Regions from separate parts of the Salipaludibacillus sp. HK11 genome, predicted to be linked through region 4. Evidence: predicted binding sites of a transcription regulator. Region 4 holds the regulator's gene; each other region holds the start of a gene.
What was found. Region 4 encodes Rex, which represses fermentation and respiration genes when NADH is low (regulators of the CRP and FNR family bind a similar motif). Its sites were predicted from a motif close to TTGTGAAATATTTCACAA; they were not measured.
Positions count from the first base shown of each region.

Region 1: ACM26V_RS09985 (YwiC-like family protein) is a predicted target of Rex. The motif match lies at 2,746-2,763, and genes of this name have one in related genera.
Region 2: nirB (nitrite reductase large subunit NirB) is a predicted target of Rex. The motif match lies at 2,125-2,142, and genes of this name have one in related genera.
Region 3: ACM26V_RS23330 (cytochrome ubiquinol oxidase subunit I) is a predicted target of Rex. The motif match lies at 1,630-1,647, and genes of this name have one in related genera.

Region 1 is NZ_CP181045.1:2,011,778-2,016,000, forward strand. Features, by position in the region: gene ACM26V_RS09965 (DinB family protein) at 1-167, opposite strand, end outside; gene ACM26V_RS09970 (BMP family ABC transporter substrate-binding protein) at 189-1,145, opposite strand; gene ACM26V_RS09975 (hypothetical protein) at 1,373-1,540, opposite strand; gene ACM26V_RS09980 (YjzC family protein) at 1,732-1,911, opposite strand; gene ACM26V_RS09985 (YwiC-like family protein) at 1,970-2,695, opposite strand; gene ACM26V_RS09990 (hypothetical protein) at 2,905-3,450, shown strand; gene ACM26V_RS09995 (Crp/Fnr family transcriptional regulator) at 3,529-4,223, opposite strand, start outside.
Region 2 is NZ_CP181045.1:477,162-481,384, reverse strand. Features, by position in the region: gene nirB (nitrite reductase large subunit NirB) at 1-2,103, opposite strand, end outside; gene ACM26V_RS02620 (SulP family inorganic anion transporter) at 2,310-3,581, opposite strand; gene ACM26V_RS02615 (D-alanyl-D-alanine carboxypeptidase family protein) at 3,691-4,223, opposite strand, start outside.
Region 3 is NZ_CP181045.1:4,922,502-4,926,724, forward strand. Features, by position in the region: gene ACM26V_RS23325 (cytochrome d ubiquinol oxidase subunit II) at 1-149, opposite strand, end outside; gene ACM26V_RS23330 (cytochrome ubiquinol oxidase subunit I) at 168-1,514, opposite strand; gene ACM26V_RS23335 (response regulator transcription factor) at 2,257-2,868, shown strand; gene ACM26V_RS23340 (ABC transporter ATP-binding protein) at 3,352-4,223, shown strand, end outside.
Region 4 is NZ_CP181045.1:4,283,146-4,287,368, forward strand. Features, by position in the region: gene ACM26V_RS20400 (ABC-F family ATP-binding cassette domain-containing protein) at 1-1,424, opposite strand, end outside; gene moaC (cyclic pyranopterin monophosphate synthase MoaC) at 1,647-2,129, shown strand; gene ACM26V_RS20410 (redox-sensing transcriptional repressor Rex) at 2,210-2,848, shown strand; gene ACM26V_RS20415 (MDR family MFS transporter) at 2,983-4,223, shown strand, end outside.

The sequences.
Region 1 (4,223 bases), 2.3 Mb from region 4:
TGAAGCGCATACCCTGCAATTGAAGGTAGACCTCGAACAGATTGATGGATATCCCTCTCATCCAATTCATCTAATAAACCGAGCAACCGTTCGCGAGTTAAAATTAATCCACCTAATAAATGACTAGACTCTCTTGAGGAAACCGGGGTTAACGTATGTTCTACCATGAGATTCAACACCCTCCGTCTTTAATTAATTTCACTTGGCAAAAGGCCTGTTTCAGTATAGGTTATAATATGTTCCTCTAACCACTCTTTCGTATCTATTGGCACTTCCTGACCGAATTCTCCCATTGAGATGACACCATCTTGAAAATCGAAGTGAAGATTCCCATTTTCAAGTTTTCCTTGCTTGTATTGTGTTCCTACATATTCATATAGTTTTTCAACTTCTTGAACTGTACTCGTCAATACAGTAGATTCCCCCATATCTAGTTGATCTCCTACATAACCAATTGCATATAAGCCTTCTTTTTTCACTTCCTCAATCACATCAATATGATAACCATCACCAGCTGGATAAAAAATATCGACATTATCATTTTTCATATCAGCGAAAATTTCAAGCGCCTTAGTTTCATCTATCCAGCTTTCAACAAATTCAATATTCACTGTGACAGCAGGGGATTGAAACGTTGCTCCATCCTTAAATCCTTGAACTTCAGGTTGAAATGGGAAAGCCGCTATCACGCCAATAGAATTGGACATAGACATTTCTCCTGCAAGCATACCTGCAAAGTATCCCATCGCATATCCGTCAAAATGAAGACTAGTGATATTATCTCCTTCGACATCGCCATTAAAACTAATAAAATGAACATTTGGATAATCATCCTTGAATTGCATAAATAGATCAGCATATATATGACTATGACCAAAAACTAGTGAAACATCTTCTTTACTAAATTCTTCTATTGCATCTTCAACTCGTTGCTCAGATCGAATATCCTCTTTAAGTAAAACATCAACTCCAAGAGTAGATTGCAATTTTAACATTCCTTGATATCCTTTCATGTTCCACGCTTGATCATCAATTGGATAAGGAAGTAACAATCCTATTTTTTCCAATTCCTGTTCATCGCCTTGAGTACAACTGATTAATAAGAGAAAAAAAGGAAAACTAATTAAATACCTCATTTTTTTCATTGTGACTCTCACTCCCTATGAATCATTTCTATTAGTGTATTCTCGTACATCTCAGACGATGTTTGTAAAAAACTAAATAAGTTGTCATCGCATCAAAACGTTACGATTTAAATTTTTGAAATAATGTAATTAGGAAGCATTTTATCTATGTTTTTTATGACCCTTAATATTATTCGACACTTTTCGTTCGTTTCCTATTACAAAAATGTTAAAAATAGATTACAAATTTAATGATCACTCTGTCTCAATTTATAAAATAGCCATTCTGTCACTCCACCTAATAAGAGGGAGAAGATAACAATGACTTCCATTGGCCAATCTGTACTTTGCGATAATAATAGAAAAACAGTAATTGTTACAATTGAAAAGATAATGATTCCAATAAAGAGCCTCATATGGTGCCCCCTTTCTGATAAATCTATAAGACTAAAATAGGGCACAAGTATCACCCTTTAATAAAATTCATGTCAACTTTGCCACTAAAAATTGTTGTTGTCCAATTTAGATAGGATTTTTTTCAGTACCTTGCACCTCCACTTATTTCTCCACCTAAACGCAAAAAAATCAGAGGTACTACCTCCGATTTTTAAGGTTTTGGTTTAAAGGTCCAAACACGGTCTTCATTTTTCGTTTCAGGGAAAGACATCCCCGCGTCTAGATGAACTTGTTGCGGATCCTTAACCATGCTCCCTGTCTCACCTATCTCCATATACATTCCATTGTTTGGTGCTTTTTCACCAAATTTAAAGCGATTCCTTTGTCCCATACACTCACCTCTATTATGGCATTTACTTCTTATGTAAAGTAACCAAATAAGCTAGAGTTTATCCAGAGTAATAGCTAGAAAGGATTAGAATGAAAAATGCTATACTATTTATAATCTCTACAATACCAATTTGTACAGGCTTTTTCAAACTATTTTTTGTAACAGCTAATGTTTTTGCTAAGGACAAAAAAAATGCAACCCCTGCTCCATTTGATACAAAAACAAACATGAAAACAACGATAGCAAAGTGATAAGCAAGCGATACTCTGCGAAAAACGCCGTTTTCTTTTTCTCTAAGTAACGATTTCACATGAAAAACACTTGCGACATAAAATGCTACAACAATAAACATAAAGTAAAAAGCTTCGTGCTCTAGCGATGTATTTCCTAATTGGTAAGCAAACAATAAAAATCCTGATAACGCAATAATTGCTGACAAATCATTGATAAACAAACGTTCTTTTTTTATTTTTGCAAATACAAGATTTACACAGAAAAAAGGAAAAATGAGTAAAGCAATATATAATAATGAGAAATCCGATAGAAAATAAGGAACTAAAACGACACCTCCGGATGCAACATAAACACAAAATGACGGCCATACATCCCGATGCTTTGGTTGCCTAATATATGTAAGTAATGGGGCTTGCGCAAAGTATAAGCTAAATAAACCAATAAAAAAGATAACATGGCTAATATTTAGCCCTGTGATTCCTGCCCCAATCCAATACGGAACGATTAACATTGCCCATGCTCCATGTTCTCTCGGGATGTACCATTTCATGTAGATCACATCCTTCATACATTAATTTTACTAAACACCAATCAAGAACTATGTGATCATTATCACATTAAAGTATATTTCAAGTGTGATTTTTTCCACAGCATTAATCTTAAGGTTCTGATAAAGTAATCATATAAGTTATCGTTTTATCTGGAAAACTGTATATGTATGTATTGAAGTTGAACGTAAGAGATCAAGGAGGAATTCTCATGCTTAAGGTAAGATTGAATTATAAGAAAGAAGATGGCATTTTTCCCATTTTGTCCAACTATGGTTTTAAATTAAACGAAGACCATTATATAAAAAAACTAAATGCAGATTCATTTATTGTTAAGGTGACTCATTCAAATGACACGAAAACAATTGAGATTACTTGCAAAGATGAAGTTTCATTCGATGGATGCAAAGAGTTACATCATACAATTACACAAGTAGCAGAGAAACTGTCAGCAAACATCGACGATCAAGAAGCAATGTTAGGTTACAATGCACAAGGGCTTCCAGCATATCTCATAAATGGCTTCCAATCTTGGTGCGAATTTCTTGAACAGGCGGGTCATCGATCTCTTGAGGGACATAAAGTTGAATGCTTTGATGGAAATGTATTATTAGGCAGAGGGCTTTTCTTAAAATCTGATATTGCAACAAAAGATGCCCTGGATAAACCAAAGATCCCTTCCTGTACGATTATTACTTCTGAAGGAGAAGAGACGTTTCTAGGTGATCAATTGAAAATCAATCCTATTGCAGATTAAAGAAGAACTAGTCTCACGTTTCGAATAAATTTTCTCAAAAAAAATCATGAATAATGTGGTTTATTCATGATTTGAGCATTATATAGTACAAATTTCCACTGGGCAATCACCACAGTGCAAATATTTTTTTAAATACTGTATATCTTGTATCGTTATATATCCATGATCCATAGTTAAAATACTTGATTTCTTCAAGTCATTCAACATGCGATTGACACTTTCTCTCGTAGTACCAATATAGTTTGCAATATCTTGGTTTGTTAGATGGACATTAATAAGGATTCCTTCGTCTTTATTTATACCATATGAATTGCTAAATCGAATTAATGTTGAATAAAGAGCTCCTGTTTTTCCACATAAAATAAGGTCACGAAATTTGGCTTGCGTTGATTGTGTGTGGCGAGCAAACCACTTCATAAAAGCAACGGCAATTTCACCATTTTGACGGAATAACTCCTCTAATGTATGTCGGTCGAATCGAACCATCGTCGCATCATCAGTAACTTCCGCTGTGACACTAATCGACATCTCATTAAACAGACCTACTTCTCCAACGAGCTCATCACGTTGTTTTAAGTGGACAGAAAACTCTTTTCCTTCGGATGTCATTTTACTTAAACGTACTTTTCCTGAGCGGATTAAATAGACGTGTTCAGGAAAATCCCCTTCATAAAATAAATAGCTACCACTCTTCACCTGTATCTCTAGGCCATTTTTCAAAAGTAGATTCTGGTTCTCTTGTGAAATTTCATTGAAAAACCGTTTCATTTGTA
Region 2 (4,223 bases), 1.4 Mb from region 4:
ATTTCCTCCAACATACAGTTGATATCCATTTTCAACACAAACGACACCAAAGTCTTTAGTTAATACTTCCGAACAGTTTCTCGGACACCCTGCCACACCCATCTTCATTTTATGTGGCGTATCTATCATTTCTAATTCTTTCTCTAACTTAATTCCTAATCCTAACGAATCTTGCGTACCAAATCGACAAAACTGTGAGCCAACACACGATTTCACATTTCGTAGAGATTTTGAATAAGCATATCCTGAACGCATTCCTAACTCTTCCCACACTTGAGGAAGATCCTCTTTTTTGACTCCGTAAAGACCGATACGGCTTGCCCCTGTTACTTTTACTAACGGAATATCGTATTTTTTCGCAACTTCACCCATACGGACTAATTCATCTGCTGTCGTCGTTCCTCCGTACATTCGTGGAATAACTGAAAACGTGCCATCTTTTTGGATATTGCCTTCCATCCGCTCATTAACAAATCGCGAAGATTTATCATCTTCATACTCCGTCGGGCGAATCATTCTCATATAATAATTTAGAGCAGGACGGCATTTCGAACATCCTTCAGGATTTTTAAACTCCAGCACGTAACGTACTTCCATAGGAGATTGAAACCCCTTGTCTTTAATCTCAGCAACGACTTCATCTCGTGACAAGTCTGTACATTCACACATGCCAGTTTTTTGCGCAGTCGCATCAAAACTATCTCCTAGTGTGAGAGAAAGGATTCCCTCTACCATAGGGCGACACTTTCCACAAGATCCCCCAGCTTTCGTACACGTTTTAACTTCTTCAAAAGATGATAGATTCTCCTCTAGGATTGATTGTACGATTTTCCCTTTTGTCACTCCATTACATCCGCACACTGTTTCTTCCGCAGGCATTTCTGCTAGAAGAGCAGTATTATCATCTTCGCCCGCCTTTTGTAAAACTGCGGCTGTAGTAAAATCTGAAATATCCGTACCCTTTTTCAACATCGAAAAGAGACGATTTCCATCACTAGCATCACCGTAAAGAACGATTCCTACCACTTTATGATTCGTAATTAGTATTTTTTTGTAGACACCGGCGACAGCATCTTGAACGACTATAGCTTCTGTTTCATCATCTTCGTGAATCTTTCCACCGGAAAATAAATCACATCCTGCAACCTTTAATTGCGTAGATAGTATGCTACCTTGATACCCTTCCCCTTTAATACCAGTTAATTGGTCAGCCAATGCTCTCCCTTGTTCATATAAAGGAGCGACTAAACCATAAGCTGTTCCTTTGTGTTCGGCACATTCACCAACCGCATAAATAGCAGGATCAGACGTACGCATATGATCATCAACGATAATTGCTCGGTTTACTTCTAAGCCACTTTCTTTTGCAAGAAATACATTTGGACGAATTCCAACAGCCATAACAACTAAATCACAAGCTAGTTCTTCACCATCGTTAAAGCGGATTGCCTTGACACTCTTATCCCCACAAATTTCAGCCGTTTGTTTTTCCATTTTAAATTTCATACCCTGTTTTTCTAAATCTTTTTTTAACATACGAGCTGCCGGTGCATCTAATTGTTGTTCCATTAAAGTTGGTAAAAGATGCACAACATGTACGTCCATGCCTCGATCGATAAGACCGCGAGCCGCTTCTAATCCTAATAATCCCCCACCAATAACGACAGCTTTCTTTTTCGTTTCGGCAATTTTAATCATTTTTTCCGTGTCTTCTATTGTTCTAAACCCGATAACTCCTTCCAAGTCTTTCCCAGGAAGCGGTAAGATAAATGAACTTGATCCTGTAGCAATAATTAATTCGTCATAAGATACGCATCTTTTTTGATCTGTCGTAATTGTTTTGTTTGAGCGATCGATCTTAACAACTTTTTCACTAGTTATGAGTCTCACATTATTTTCTTCATACCAAGACCAATCATTAATGCTAATTTCGTCAAGCGATGTTTTCCCCTGAAGAACGTTGGATAACATGATTCGGTTATAGTTCGGATATGGTTCCTCTCCGATAATCGTTATTTCAAATTTTGTATTATCTCTTGTAAGTATTTCTTCTATTGTTCTAACCCCAGCCATACCATTGCCAATCATTACGAGCTTTTTCATACTATATTCCTCCCTATATACTTGTTCATTAATTCACATGATTTATTGAAAAAATAGCGATACATTTTGTGTCTTTTTGTTTATTAACTATAATCAAAGTATACACGATAACTAACTGAGTATATTTGTAAAATTTCAACAAATTATTGAACATTTAGAAGTATCCTGATTGATATAATATCTGTGTTGCTCTATTTTCCATAAGCCTATACAATATTTCGCTTAAAAAGCTTCACTATATACATAATGATAACTACACTTAAACCTATGACAAACCCTTTCTCAATCCCATAAATAATCGAACTAAAAAATGTTATTAGCAAGGTTATTCCTGCTGTTCTATTCTCATAAAAAGCTTCTTTCATATATTTAAAGTCAATTAAACTTGAAATGGCTACGACAATAATCGATGCTAAAGCTGCTTTGGGTAAATAATAAAATAGAGGGGAGAGAAATAATACGATCAGCAAAACTAAACTTGCCGTGATAAACGAGGATATTCTAGAGTTTGCTCCTGCTTGATGATTTACCGCGGACCTTGAAACACCACCTGCCACTGGGTAACCTGAAAAAAATGCACTTGAAAGATTCGCTGCCCCAAGTGCAACTAATTCTTCATTTGGATTAATCTTGTACCCTACTTTTTTAGCTATTAATTTAGCCATCGCAATCGATTCCACGTAACCAATAATTGCTATCGTTAAAGCAATCGGCAAGAGTGCTTTTGCTGCTTCAACGTTTAATACAGGTATCGTTATACTAGGGAAACCTCTAGGGATTTCTCCAACAATTGAAACCCCTGCGCCAACTAAATTGAAAGAAAAAACTGCGCCGATACTTCCAATGATAACGAATAACTGTGCTGGAAAACGAGGGAAATTATTTTTACAGAAAATTAATAGTGTCATGGAACATAAGCTAATGATTAACGTAGGTAAATTAACATCCTCAATCTTTTTAGTCAGCTCTATAAAATTATTAAATAAATTACTTCCATTTGTTGTTTGAACATCTAATAGATAAGGAAATTGACTGAAACCGATGATCAATGCAGCAGCAGAAATAAAGCCACTAATGATAGAGTGAGGTATGCTCATAAATAAATACCCTAAATTCAACCACCCCATCAATACTTGAATAACTCCTGTCATAAAAGCAAGCAATAGAACGAGGGCGAAATATTCGACTGTCCCTGGCGTTTCTACCGCAGACACTCCTGATAACACTAATATAGAAACAATCGCTACTGGGCCAACAGAGACATGACGCGAAGACGCAAAGAAGGCATAAATCATCATTGGAATTGTTGCACTATATAAGCCGATGATCGGTGGTAATCCAGCAATCATTGCATAGCCCATACTTTGCGGGATAATCATAATTGCCACAATAACCCCAGCGTTAATATCACCCTTTAAATCCTTAAGAGTATCGTTACCTTTTGGTTCATTCATATCATTTTCTCTATACTTTTTCATGTGATAACCACCTGTGGATTTAGAAATGCAAGATAGTATCACCATATTTTTAATAATCGTATTATATGTCCATCTTTACTACCCTATCAAATAAAAACTGATAGGTTCGTTACAATCCTGATGAAAAATCCATGTTCAGAAGCAGTATTTCATAAGGAAATAGTGGCACCTGAGGCGTTTTTTGAAATTTACGTGCTTCGTTTAAAAAGTCTTGATAGATTATCTTTGCATAATTCTTAAATCCTTGATTTAGTAACTTCGTTGTATCATCATAACTTTTTTGGTTTGTTGGTGCGTTTAACGTTACAGCAATTAACTCAGCACCATTTCGTTCGGCTGAGGTAACCAATGTGAAACCCGCCTTTGATACGTACCCATTTTTAATACCTGTAACTCCTTCTAAATGACCAAGAAGACGGTGATGATTATAAAGAGTCGTTTCCCACCCTTCACCGCTCCACTCTAACTCTCTCGTACCTACTATCTCTTTGAATAAGTCATTTCCCATCGCATACTGTGCAATTTTAGCCATATCGTATGCCGTTGTATAGTGATTCTCATCAAATAATCCATGAGGGTTAGTAAAGTTGGAGTCGTATACACCTATTTTTGATTCAACAAAGTTATTCATTTCTGCAGAGA
Region 3 (4,223 bases), 640 kb from region 4:
CGTTGAATTATTTTGTGTATCATGTGGTTTTGGTCTGTCATCTTCGTATAATAGCTAAAGAATCCAGCGCCGAAGTCAACCGACGCCACTATCAAATAGCCATATAAGAAAAACCAAAGCACAGATATTCCGATGACTTCATATGTCATGTTTTCGCACCTTCCTTTCTATTGAGCGGTCTTTTCACTAGATTCTAGTTTTTCTAATTCTAGCTCGACTGGGTTTCTCTTAAACATTTTTCTTAACACCACTGCACAAGTTACTCCTAATACAACATACAGAATGATAAACAAGTACAACATGATATCGACATGAGCAGAGGTAGTTGCACCTTCCTCTGTTAGCATGACACCATTGATAATCCATGGTTGTCGACCAACTTCTGCGAAGATCCAACCGGATTCAATTGCAACCATAGCAAGCGGTCCTCCAGCAGCAATCATCCATAATAAAGGTTTATTAAATGGATTCCAGCCATTTTTCCAACTCATAATTGCAAACAGGACAGAAACTGCAGCTAGGAACATTCCGATAAAGACCATTAAGTCGAAAAAGTAATGAACAAATAATGGAGGCAGTTTGTCTTCCTCAAAGTCATTTAAACCAATTACTTCCGTATCAGGAGTTCCACCAGCTAAAATGCTTAATGCATATGGAATTTCCAACGCATACTTGACTTCATTATCTTCCGTTAAGAAACCACCAATAATAAGTGGGGCCTCAGATTCCGTTTCAAAGTGCCATTCTGCTGCAGCTAATTTTTCAGGTTGGTACTCGTGTAGGTACTTTCCAGAAAGGTCGCCAACGAGAGCCGTACCAATTGCAAATACAGCGGCTGCAACCATAGTTAGGTGAAGAGCTTTTTTATGGTATACATGCTTGTTTCCTTTTATCATATGAATTGCAGCAATAGTACCTAAAATAAATGCAGACGTTAAATAACATGTAATAATTACATGAGCTATTTTAGTTGGTGTTGCAGGGTTAAACATCGCAGCTAGTGGACTGATGTCTTGTAAAACTCCATCCACCAATTCAAACCCTTGAGGAACATTCATAAACGCGTTGACTGATGTAATAAAAAATGCACTAGCTGTCGCACCAATCACGACTGGGATAATAAGTAGGAAGTGCCTCATTTTAGTTTTGAAACGATCCCATGTATATAAATAGATTCCGAGAAAAATTGCTTCAAAGAAAAATGCAAAAACTTCCATAAACATCGGTAAACCGATAGTATGACCAGCTGCTTGCATAAAGTTTGGCCATAATAAACTAAGCTGTAAACCAATAGCGGTACCTGTAACAACACCAACGGCAACGGTGACAATAAATCCGCGTGCCCATCGTTTTGCCATTAAGGTATAATGAGGGTCATTCCGTTTGATCCCCATCCATTCAGCTAGGGCAATCATTAACGGTATACCTACACCGATTGTAGCAAAAATTACGTGAAATCCTAACGTCACATAAGTCAAAATACGGCTATACATGACCGGATCGTATTCAAACATAGCGAACAACCCTTTCTAGTAAACTTCTATTTTTATTAGCAAAGAGACTAGCTTAAACTAGAATAACTATTGTAACAAAACTTTCTAATTAAAATTGCGAACTTTTGTAGATTGTTTGTAACATATTTAACACTGTTTCAATAGTAATAAATATTATGGATTTCTTTTATAGGTGTTTTCCCTCATATTAATGTGAAATTGTGAGCGTTTATTGAACGAAAAATGATTTTTTTGTGAAATATTATTGGAAGTCGATGAAAGTTGATAATACAGGCGCAAGATGCTACATTGACGACAACAATATTTGTTTTGGGAAACGGTCTGAATAAGAGAGAGATTCGGACCGTTAGAAGAATGGAATTGTGGAAACGTTCCGAATAAGAGAGAGATTCGGACCGTTAGAAGATAGGAATTAGGGAAACGTTCCGAATAAGAGAGAGATTCGGACCGTTAGAAGATCGAAAATAGGGAAACGTTCCGAAAAAGGGAGAGATTCGGACCATTAGAAGATCGAAAATAGGGAAACGTTCCGAAAAAGGGAGAGATTCGGACCGTTAGAAGATAGGAATTAGGGAAACGTTCCGAATAAGAGAGAGATTCGGACCGTTAGAAGATAGGAATTAGGGAAACGTTCCGAATAAGAGAGAGATTCGGACCGTTAGAAGATAGGAATTAGGGAAACGTTCCGAATAAGAGAGGAATTCAGGAATGAAAGAAAATAATATCATGAGGAGAATGGGTAATGAGAGTGTTGGCAGGGGTGTCGCATGAACTTCTTCAATATGGATTAATTCAACTAATTAAAGATGTACGTTCTGTTGATTCAATGGTGATGGCAGAAACAGCTAGTGAGCTCGTACATGCATTGAAACAATATAGATTTGACTTAATCGTTATCGACGACCGATTAGCAAAAGCAGGGGGAATAAGGAGTACTTTATCTTTACTAGAGAACCAATCTCCTTCTTGTAAACGAGTGTTAATGTATCATGATTCTTTTCATGAACTAGAAATCTTGGTTCAACAAAATAAATTACAAGGTCTTTTCTATGAACAAGCTTCGCTAAATGAGTTAATGATTTTCTTTCAACAAGTATTGAAAGGAGACAAGACGATTCTAAGAATGTATGGAGAGGATGAAACGAATCAAAAATCGGTCTCAACAGATTTATCGAGACGAGAAGAAGAAATTTTCAATATGAAAGTTCGTGGTTATTCCGTCGTTGATTCAGCTAAATTATTAAATATTTCTCCTAAGACGGTTGAAAATCATCGGAGAAATATTCGTAAAAAGCTAAATATTACTAAAAATCATCAGTGGTTCGAATGGGGCAAACGGCTCGGGGTGATCTAAAAAAATACATATTGGAGGAAACGAGTAAGATAACTTCGTTTTTCTAAATTTATATTGACGCTTTGATTGCCCTAGTGGTATCATAAAAAATGGAAGTAATCATAAAATTCAAAAAAGGGGGAGAACAGCATGGAAAAGAGAATCGATTTAACGCAAACAATTGAATATCTAATCATCCATGTTGTGTTTTAGAACGTCTCCTTCCTTTAAGACTGTATTAGTTAGGTACGATACAGAAGCATACACATGGCAATACCCATGTGTTTTTATTCGTATCATATGTGAAATATGTATTTTCGGAGCGCATGAGTAACTTACTCATGTGCTTTTTTGTTGTTTACAGCTTTGAGCTGATAACATATAAAAAATTTTGGAGGGATGATCATGTTCATCATTAGAATAATTAGGCGAAAGAGAAAGACAGAGGGAGAAACGACTGGTGGCGGTTAGAGTAGGAAAAAATGAATAAGGAAGTGAATAAAAATGTTCTCAGTACTGAAGAAATTAACATGGTTTTTTAAGAAACATAAAAAGCGATATATTACGGCGATTTTTTTATTGATTGTCGCTAGTTTGTTAGAGGTTCTTCCGCCACGTTTACTTGGGATTGTTATTGATGACGTTCATCAAGGGCGATTAACGGAAGAAGGGCTTAGGCAGTATGTTATTTTGTTTATTAGTCTGATGGTAGCGATCTACATTATAACGTATGTATGGATGAGGCAGCTATTTGGTGGTGCTTTTATTATAGAACGAACGTTACGATCACTGTATATGAAACATTTAACGAAAATGACCCCGACGTTTTATGAGAAAAACAAAACGGGAGATCTAATGGCAAAGGCGACAAATGACTTAAAGGCTATCTCACTCACTACTGGATTTGGTGTATTAACACTCGTTGATGCGACGATATTTCTAGTTATTATTTTGTTTATGATGGGATTTCTCGTCAGTTGGAAACTTACTATTGCAGCATTTTTACCTCTGCCAATAATGGCTTGGCTCATGCAAAAGTACGGAAAAGTTATTCATGAAAGATTTATGAAAGCACAAGATGCTTTCGGTGATCTTAATGATCAAGTACTTGAATCGATTTCAGGTGTGAGAGTTATTCGGGCCTTTGTTAAGGAGAATGATGATCAACAACGATTTAACGCAATAACAAAGGATGTTCTAGACAAAAATATCCAAGTAGCTAAGATCGATGCCCTGTTCGAACCGACGATAAAAATATTAGTTGGACTTAGTTATATGATCGGTCTCGGATACGGTGCCTTACTAGTTTTTCGTAGTGAAATTACGCTCGGTCAGTTAGTTTCTTTCAACATCTATTTAGGGATGTTGATTTGGCC
Region 4 (4,223 bases):
TCCAAATGGTTTGTCGGCTCATCCAAAATGAGAAGGTTGGCTTTTTGCATCATCAATTTAGCGAGCGATAAACGAGCTTTTTCGCCACCGCTAAGGTCATAAACAGTTTTTAATACATCTTCCCCAGTAAAAAGGAAATTTCCTAATACAGTGCGAATGTCTTTCTCATTTGTCTGTGGATATTCGTCCCAAAGTTCTTGGAGAGCAGACTTACTTGATGTAAGGTTCGTTTGTTCTTGATCATAGTATCCGATAGATACATTACTTCCGTAACGGATGTCACCTTTGATTAACTTCATTTGTCCAGCAATGGCTTTAATGAGCGTCGATTTACCAATACCATTTGGTCCGATCAATGCAACACTTTCACCACGGTCCATTTTCAACGACACATTTTCAAATAAAGGTTTGCTATCATATCCAACAGTCAAATCGTTGATCATTAATACGTCATTGCCACTTTGTCGATCGATATTAAATCGAAAATTTGCTGACTGATCTTCAGAGGAAGGTCTATCTTTTACCGTTATTTTTTCTAACTGTTTTCGACGGCTTTTTGCTCGGTTACTTGTAGAAGCGCGAGCTAAGTTTTTTTGCACAAATGTTTCTAATTTCTTAATTTCTCCTTGCTGTTTCTCAAATTGCTTCATCTCTTGTTCATACATTCGTGCCTTTTCTTCTAAGTATTTTGAGTAGTTCCCTGTAAATTTCAGCGTTTGATGAAAGGAAAGTTCGTATACATAGTCGACAACACGGTCAAGGAAAAAACGGTCGTGGGAGACGATGAGGATAGCTCCATCATAACCTGCTAAATAATTCTCAAGCCAAGTTAACGTTTGAATGTCGAGGTGGTTTGTCGGCTCGTCTAAAACTAATAGGCTAGGCTTCGACAGTAAGAGTTTCCCTAGAGCTAATCGGGTTTTTTGTCCGCCACTTAAGGAATTAATTGACGTGCTGTAGTCAAAATTTTTAAAATTAAGGCCAGATAAAATACTGCGGATATCTGCTTCATATTGAAAGCCACCACGGTCTTTAAAATCTTGTTGTAATTGATCGTACTCTTCCAGAATCTTTTCGTAATCAGGTTGATCAGGATCACTCATTTTTTCTTCTAGTTTTCGCAAGTTTTGTTCCATTTTTTTTAGAGCGGTGAAAACAGTTAACATCTCTTCCCATATGGAACGTGATGATTCAAGACCGCTATCCTGAGCGAGATAACCGATATTAACGTCCTTTGGGATCATTAAGTTTCCCGAATCATAAGGAAGTTCGCCGGTAATAATTTTTAGCAATGTTGATTTACCAGCACCGTTTCTACCTACGAGCGCAATCCGTTCATGACTTTTTATTTCTAATTTTACATTGGACAGAATTTCGTCTGTACCGAATGATTTTGATATTTGTGCACATTGTAATAAAATCATATTTTGGTCATCCTCACAATCAAATTCCATTCATTTCACAAGCTAAGTGTACATGAGAACGAACAACAATGGCAACTGAATTGTGGCGATAATTAGCTAGTGCTAAGGAGAAAGTAGAAATTTGAACGAGGAAATATAGTAGTTGTTTACTTCATAATCACAAAGTTATGCAGTTTGTGAAAGAATGGTGTACAATGAAAGAAGAAATAAAGGGGGATGTTCATGGACTCTTTCACACACTTTAACGAGCAAGGCCGTGCTAAAATGGTAGATATTTCACATAAAGACGAGACGGTCAGAACTGCTGTCGCAACATCAAGTGTTTATGTGAACAAAGAAATTTATGAAGCAATTCAACAAGGTAAAATGAAGAAAGGCGATGTGTTAGCAGTTGCTCAAGTTGCTGGGATAATGGCAGCTAAAAACACGTCCCAATGGATTCCAATGTGTCACCCATTATCATTGTCGGGTGTCGACATTCAGTTTGATTGGAATGTGAAGGAAGATACATATCAATTGGCGATTGAAGTTGCTGTGAAGACAAAAGGCAGTACGGGAGTGGAAATGGAAGCGTTAACATCGGCGTCTGCGACAGCGTTAACCATTTATGATATGTGTAAGGCTATTGATAAAGGCATGGTAATTGGTGAAACCTACTTATGTGAAAAAACGGGTGGGAAAAGCGGCGATTTCAAACGAAGTTAATTCTGATATTAATGATAAAGTAATCATAAATAGCGTGACTAGAGTAGAAGTAAGAATATGAGAATGGGGGGCAATGTTTCATGGATATGGATCAAGCAAAAATACCGCAAGCAACGGCTAAGCGTTTGCCACTATATTATCGTTTTTTGGAAGGCTTACAGGCTTCTGGAAAACATCGTGTATCTTCGTCTGAATTGAGTGAAGCGGTAAAAGTCGACTCTGCTACAATTCGTAGAGATTTTTCTTATTTTGGTGCGTTAGGGAAAAAAGGCTATGGGTATAATGTGAATTATTTGCTATCATTTTTCAGGAAGACGTTAGATCAAGATGAGTTAACAAAAGTAACACTCGTTGGTGTTGGAAACTTGGGAACGGCATTTTTAAATTATAACTTTAGCAAAACAAATAATACGAGAATTGAAATGGCTTTTGATGTGGATGAAGATAAAGTAGGGAAAGAAATAGGTGAAGTGCCGATTTACCATTTGAATGAATTTGCTGATCGCATTGCAAATAATAATGTGGAAGTCGTGATATTAACTGTTCCATCACACGTTGCACAACCTATCGCTGATCAGCTAGTAGCTTCAGGGATCAAAGGGATTCTGAATTTTACGCCTGCAAGGTTGTCAGTACCTGATGATGTGAGGGTTCATCATATTGATCTTTCAGTAGAGTTGCAATCACTCATTTATTTCTTAAAACATTATCCATTATAAAGGAACGTAGCAGGTCTTCTATTTGTGGAGGCCTGTTTTTGTTTTGCATGGATTTTATGATCACGTAGATAAAACTCGTGGTATAGTAGATTAACAGATATATTTCGTGAGACGAAGGAAAGAGTGATGAAATCATGGCGAAGGTTCCGCAGAAATGGTTGGTAGTTATAACGGTTTTATTAGGGACGTTTACAATTATTTTAAATAATAGCATGTTGAATCCAGCGGTGCCTCATTTAATGAACATATTTGAAGCGGATGCAGTAGCGACAGGCTGGGTGATTACAATTTTCATGGTTACGATGGGGATGATCATGCCTTTAACTGGTTATTTAGGTGATAAGTTTGGCAAGAAACAGCTATATATAGCTGGATTATCTTTGTTTATTCTAGGCTCTATATTAGGGTCACTCTCGTGGGATTTGTCTTCTTTGATTTTTTTTAGAGGGGTACAAGGCGTTGGTGGTGGTGTGATGATGCCTTTGTCTTTAGCATTAATATTTGAAGCATTTCCAAAAAAAGAACGCGGACTTGCTACGGGGGTTTGGGGAATAGCTGCGATGATGGCGCCGACAATCGGCCCTACTCTTGGAGGAATAATCATAGAAATGGGCTCATGGGAATGGCTATTTCTTTTCAATATCCCATCAGGGGTTCTCGGATTAATCTTTTCAATCTACTATTTAAAGCAGACGAAAAAAGTCGCTAATATTCGCTTTGATCGTTGGGGGTTTCTAACGGTAACGCTAGGTGTAGGTTCGATGTTGTTTGCGTTAGGTAGAGTGTCCGAACTTAACGATTTACGAGACGTGACGAATATCAGCCTTTTGCTATTAGGTCTTTTATCGTTGTATCTATTCGTCCGTATTGAGAACCGTACAGACCAACCGTTACTAGATTTGTCTATCTTTAAAATTCCAGCTTACACATACAGTGTATGGGTAGCAATGATCAGTTCGATATCATTGTTTGGAGGAATCTTTCTTCTGCCGCTATTAATTCAGCAAGTTTACGGGTTGGGTGCGATCATGACCGGGTTGACGTTTCTGCCGTCGGCTTTACTAGCGGGTATATTCATGACAATTGGCGGGAGGTTATTGGATCGCCAAGGGCCGTCGGTGATTGTCACGACAGGATTAACGATTGGTGCTGTTGGGACTTTATTGCTTGGACTGATTGGAATGGATACAGCAATATGGGTTATCTTTGTTCTGAATGCGGTAAGGGGAATTGGAATGGGGTTAAGTACGATGCCAGCGACAACTGCTGGGATGAATGCCATACCAGAGAAGTTTATCTCCCGAGGATCTGCGATGAATAATGTCCTGCGACAAATGAGTTCCGCATTAGGGATCGTCTTCGTTTCGATATATTT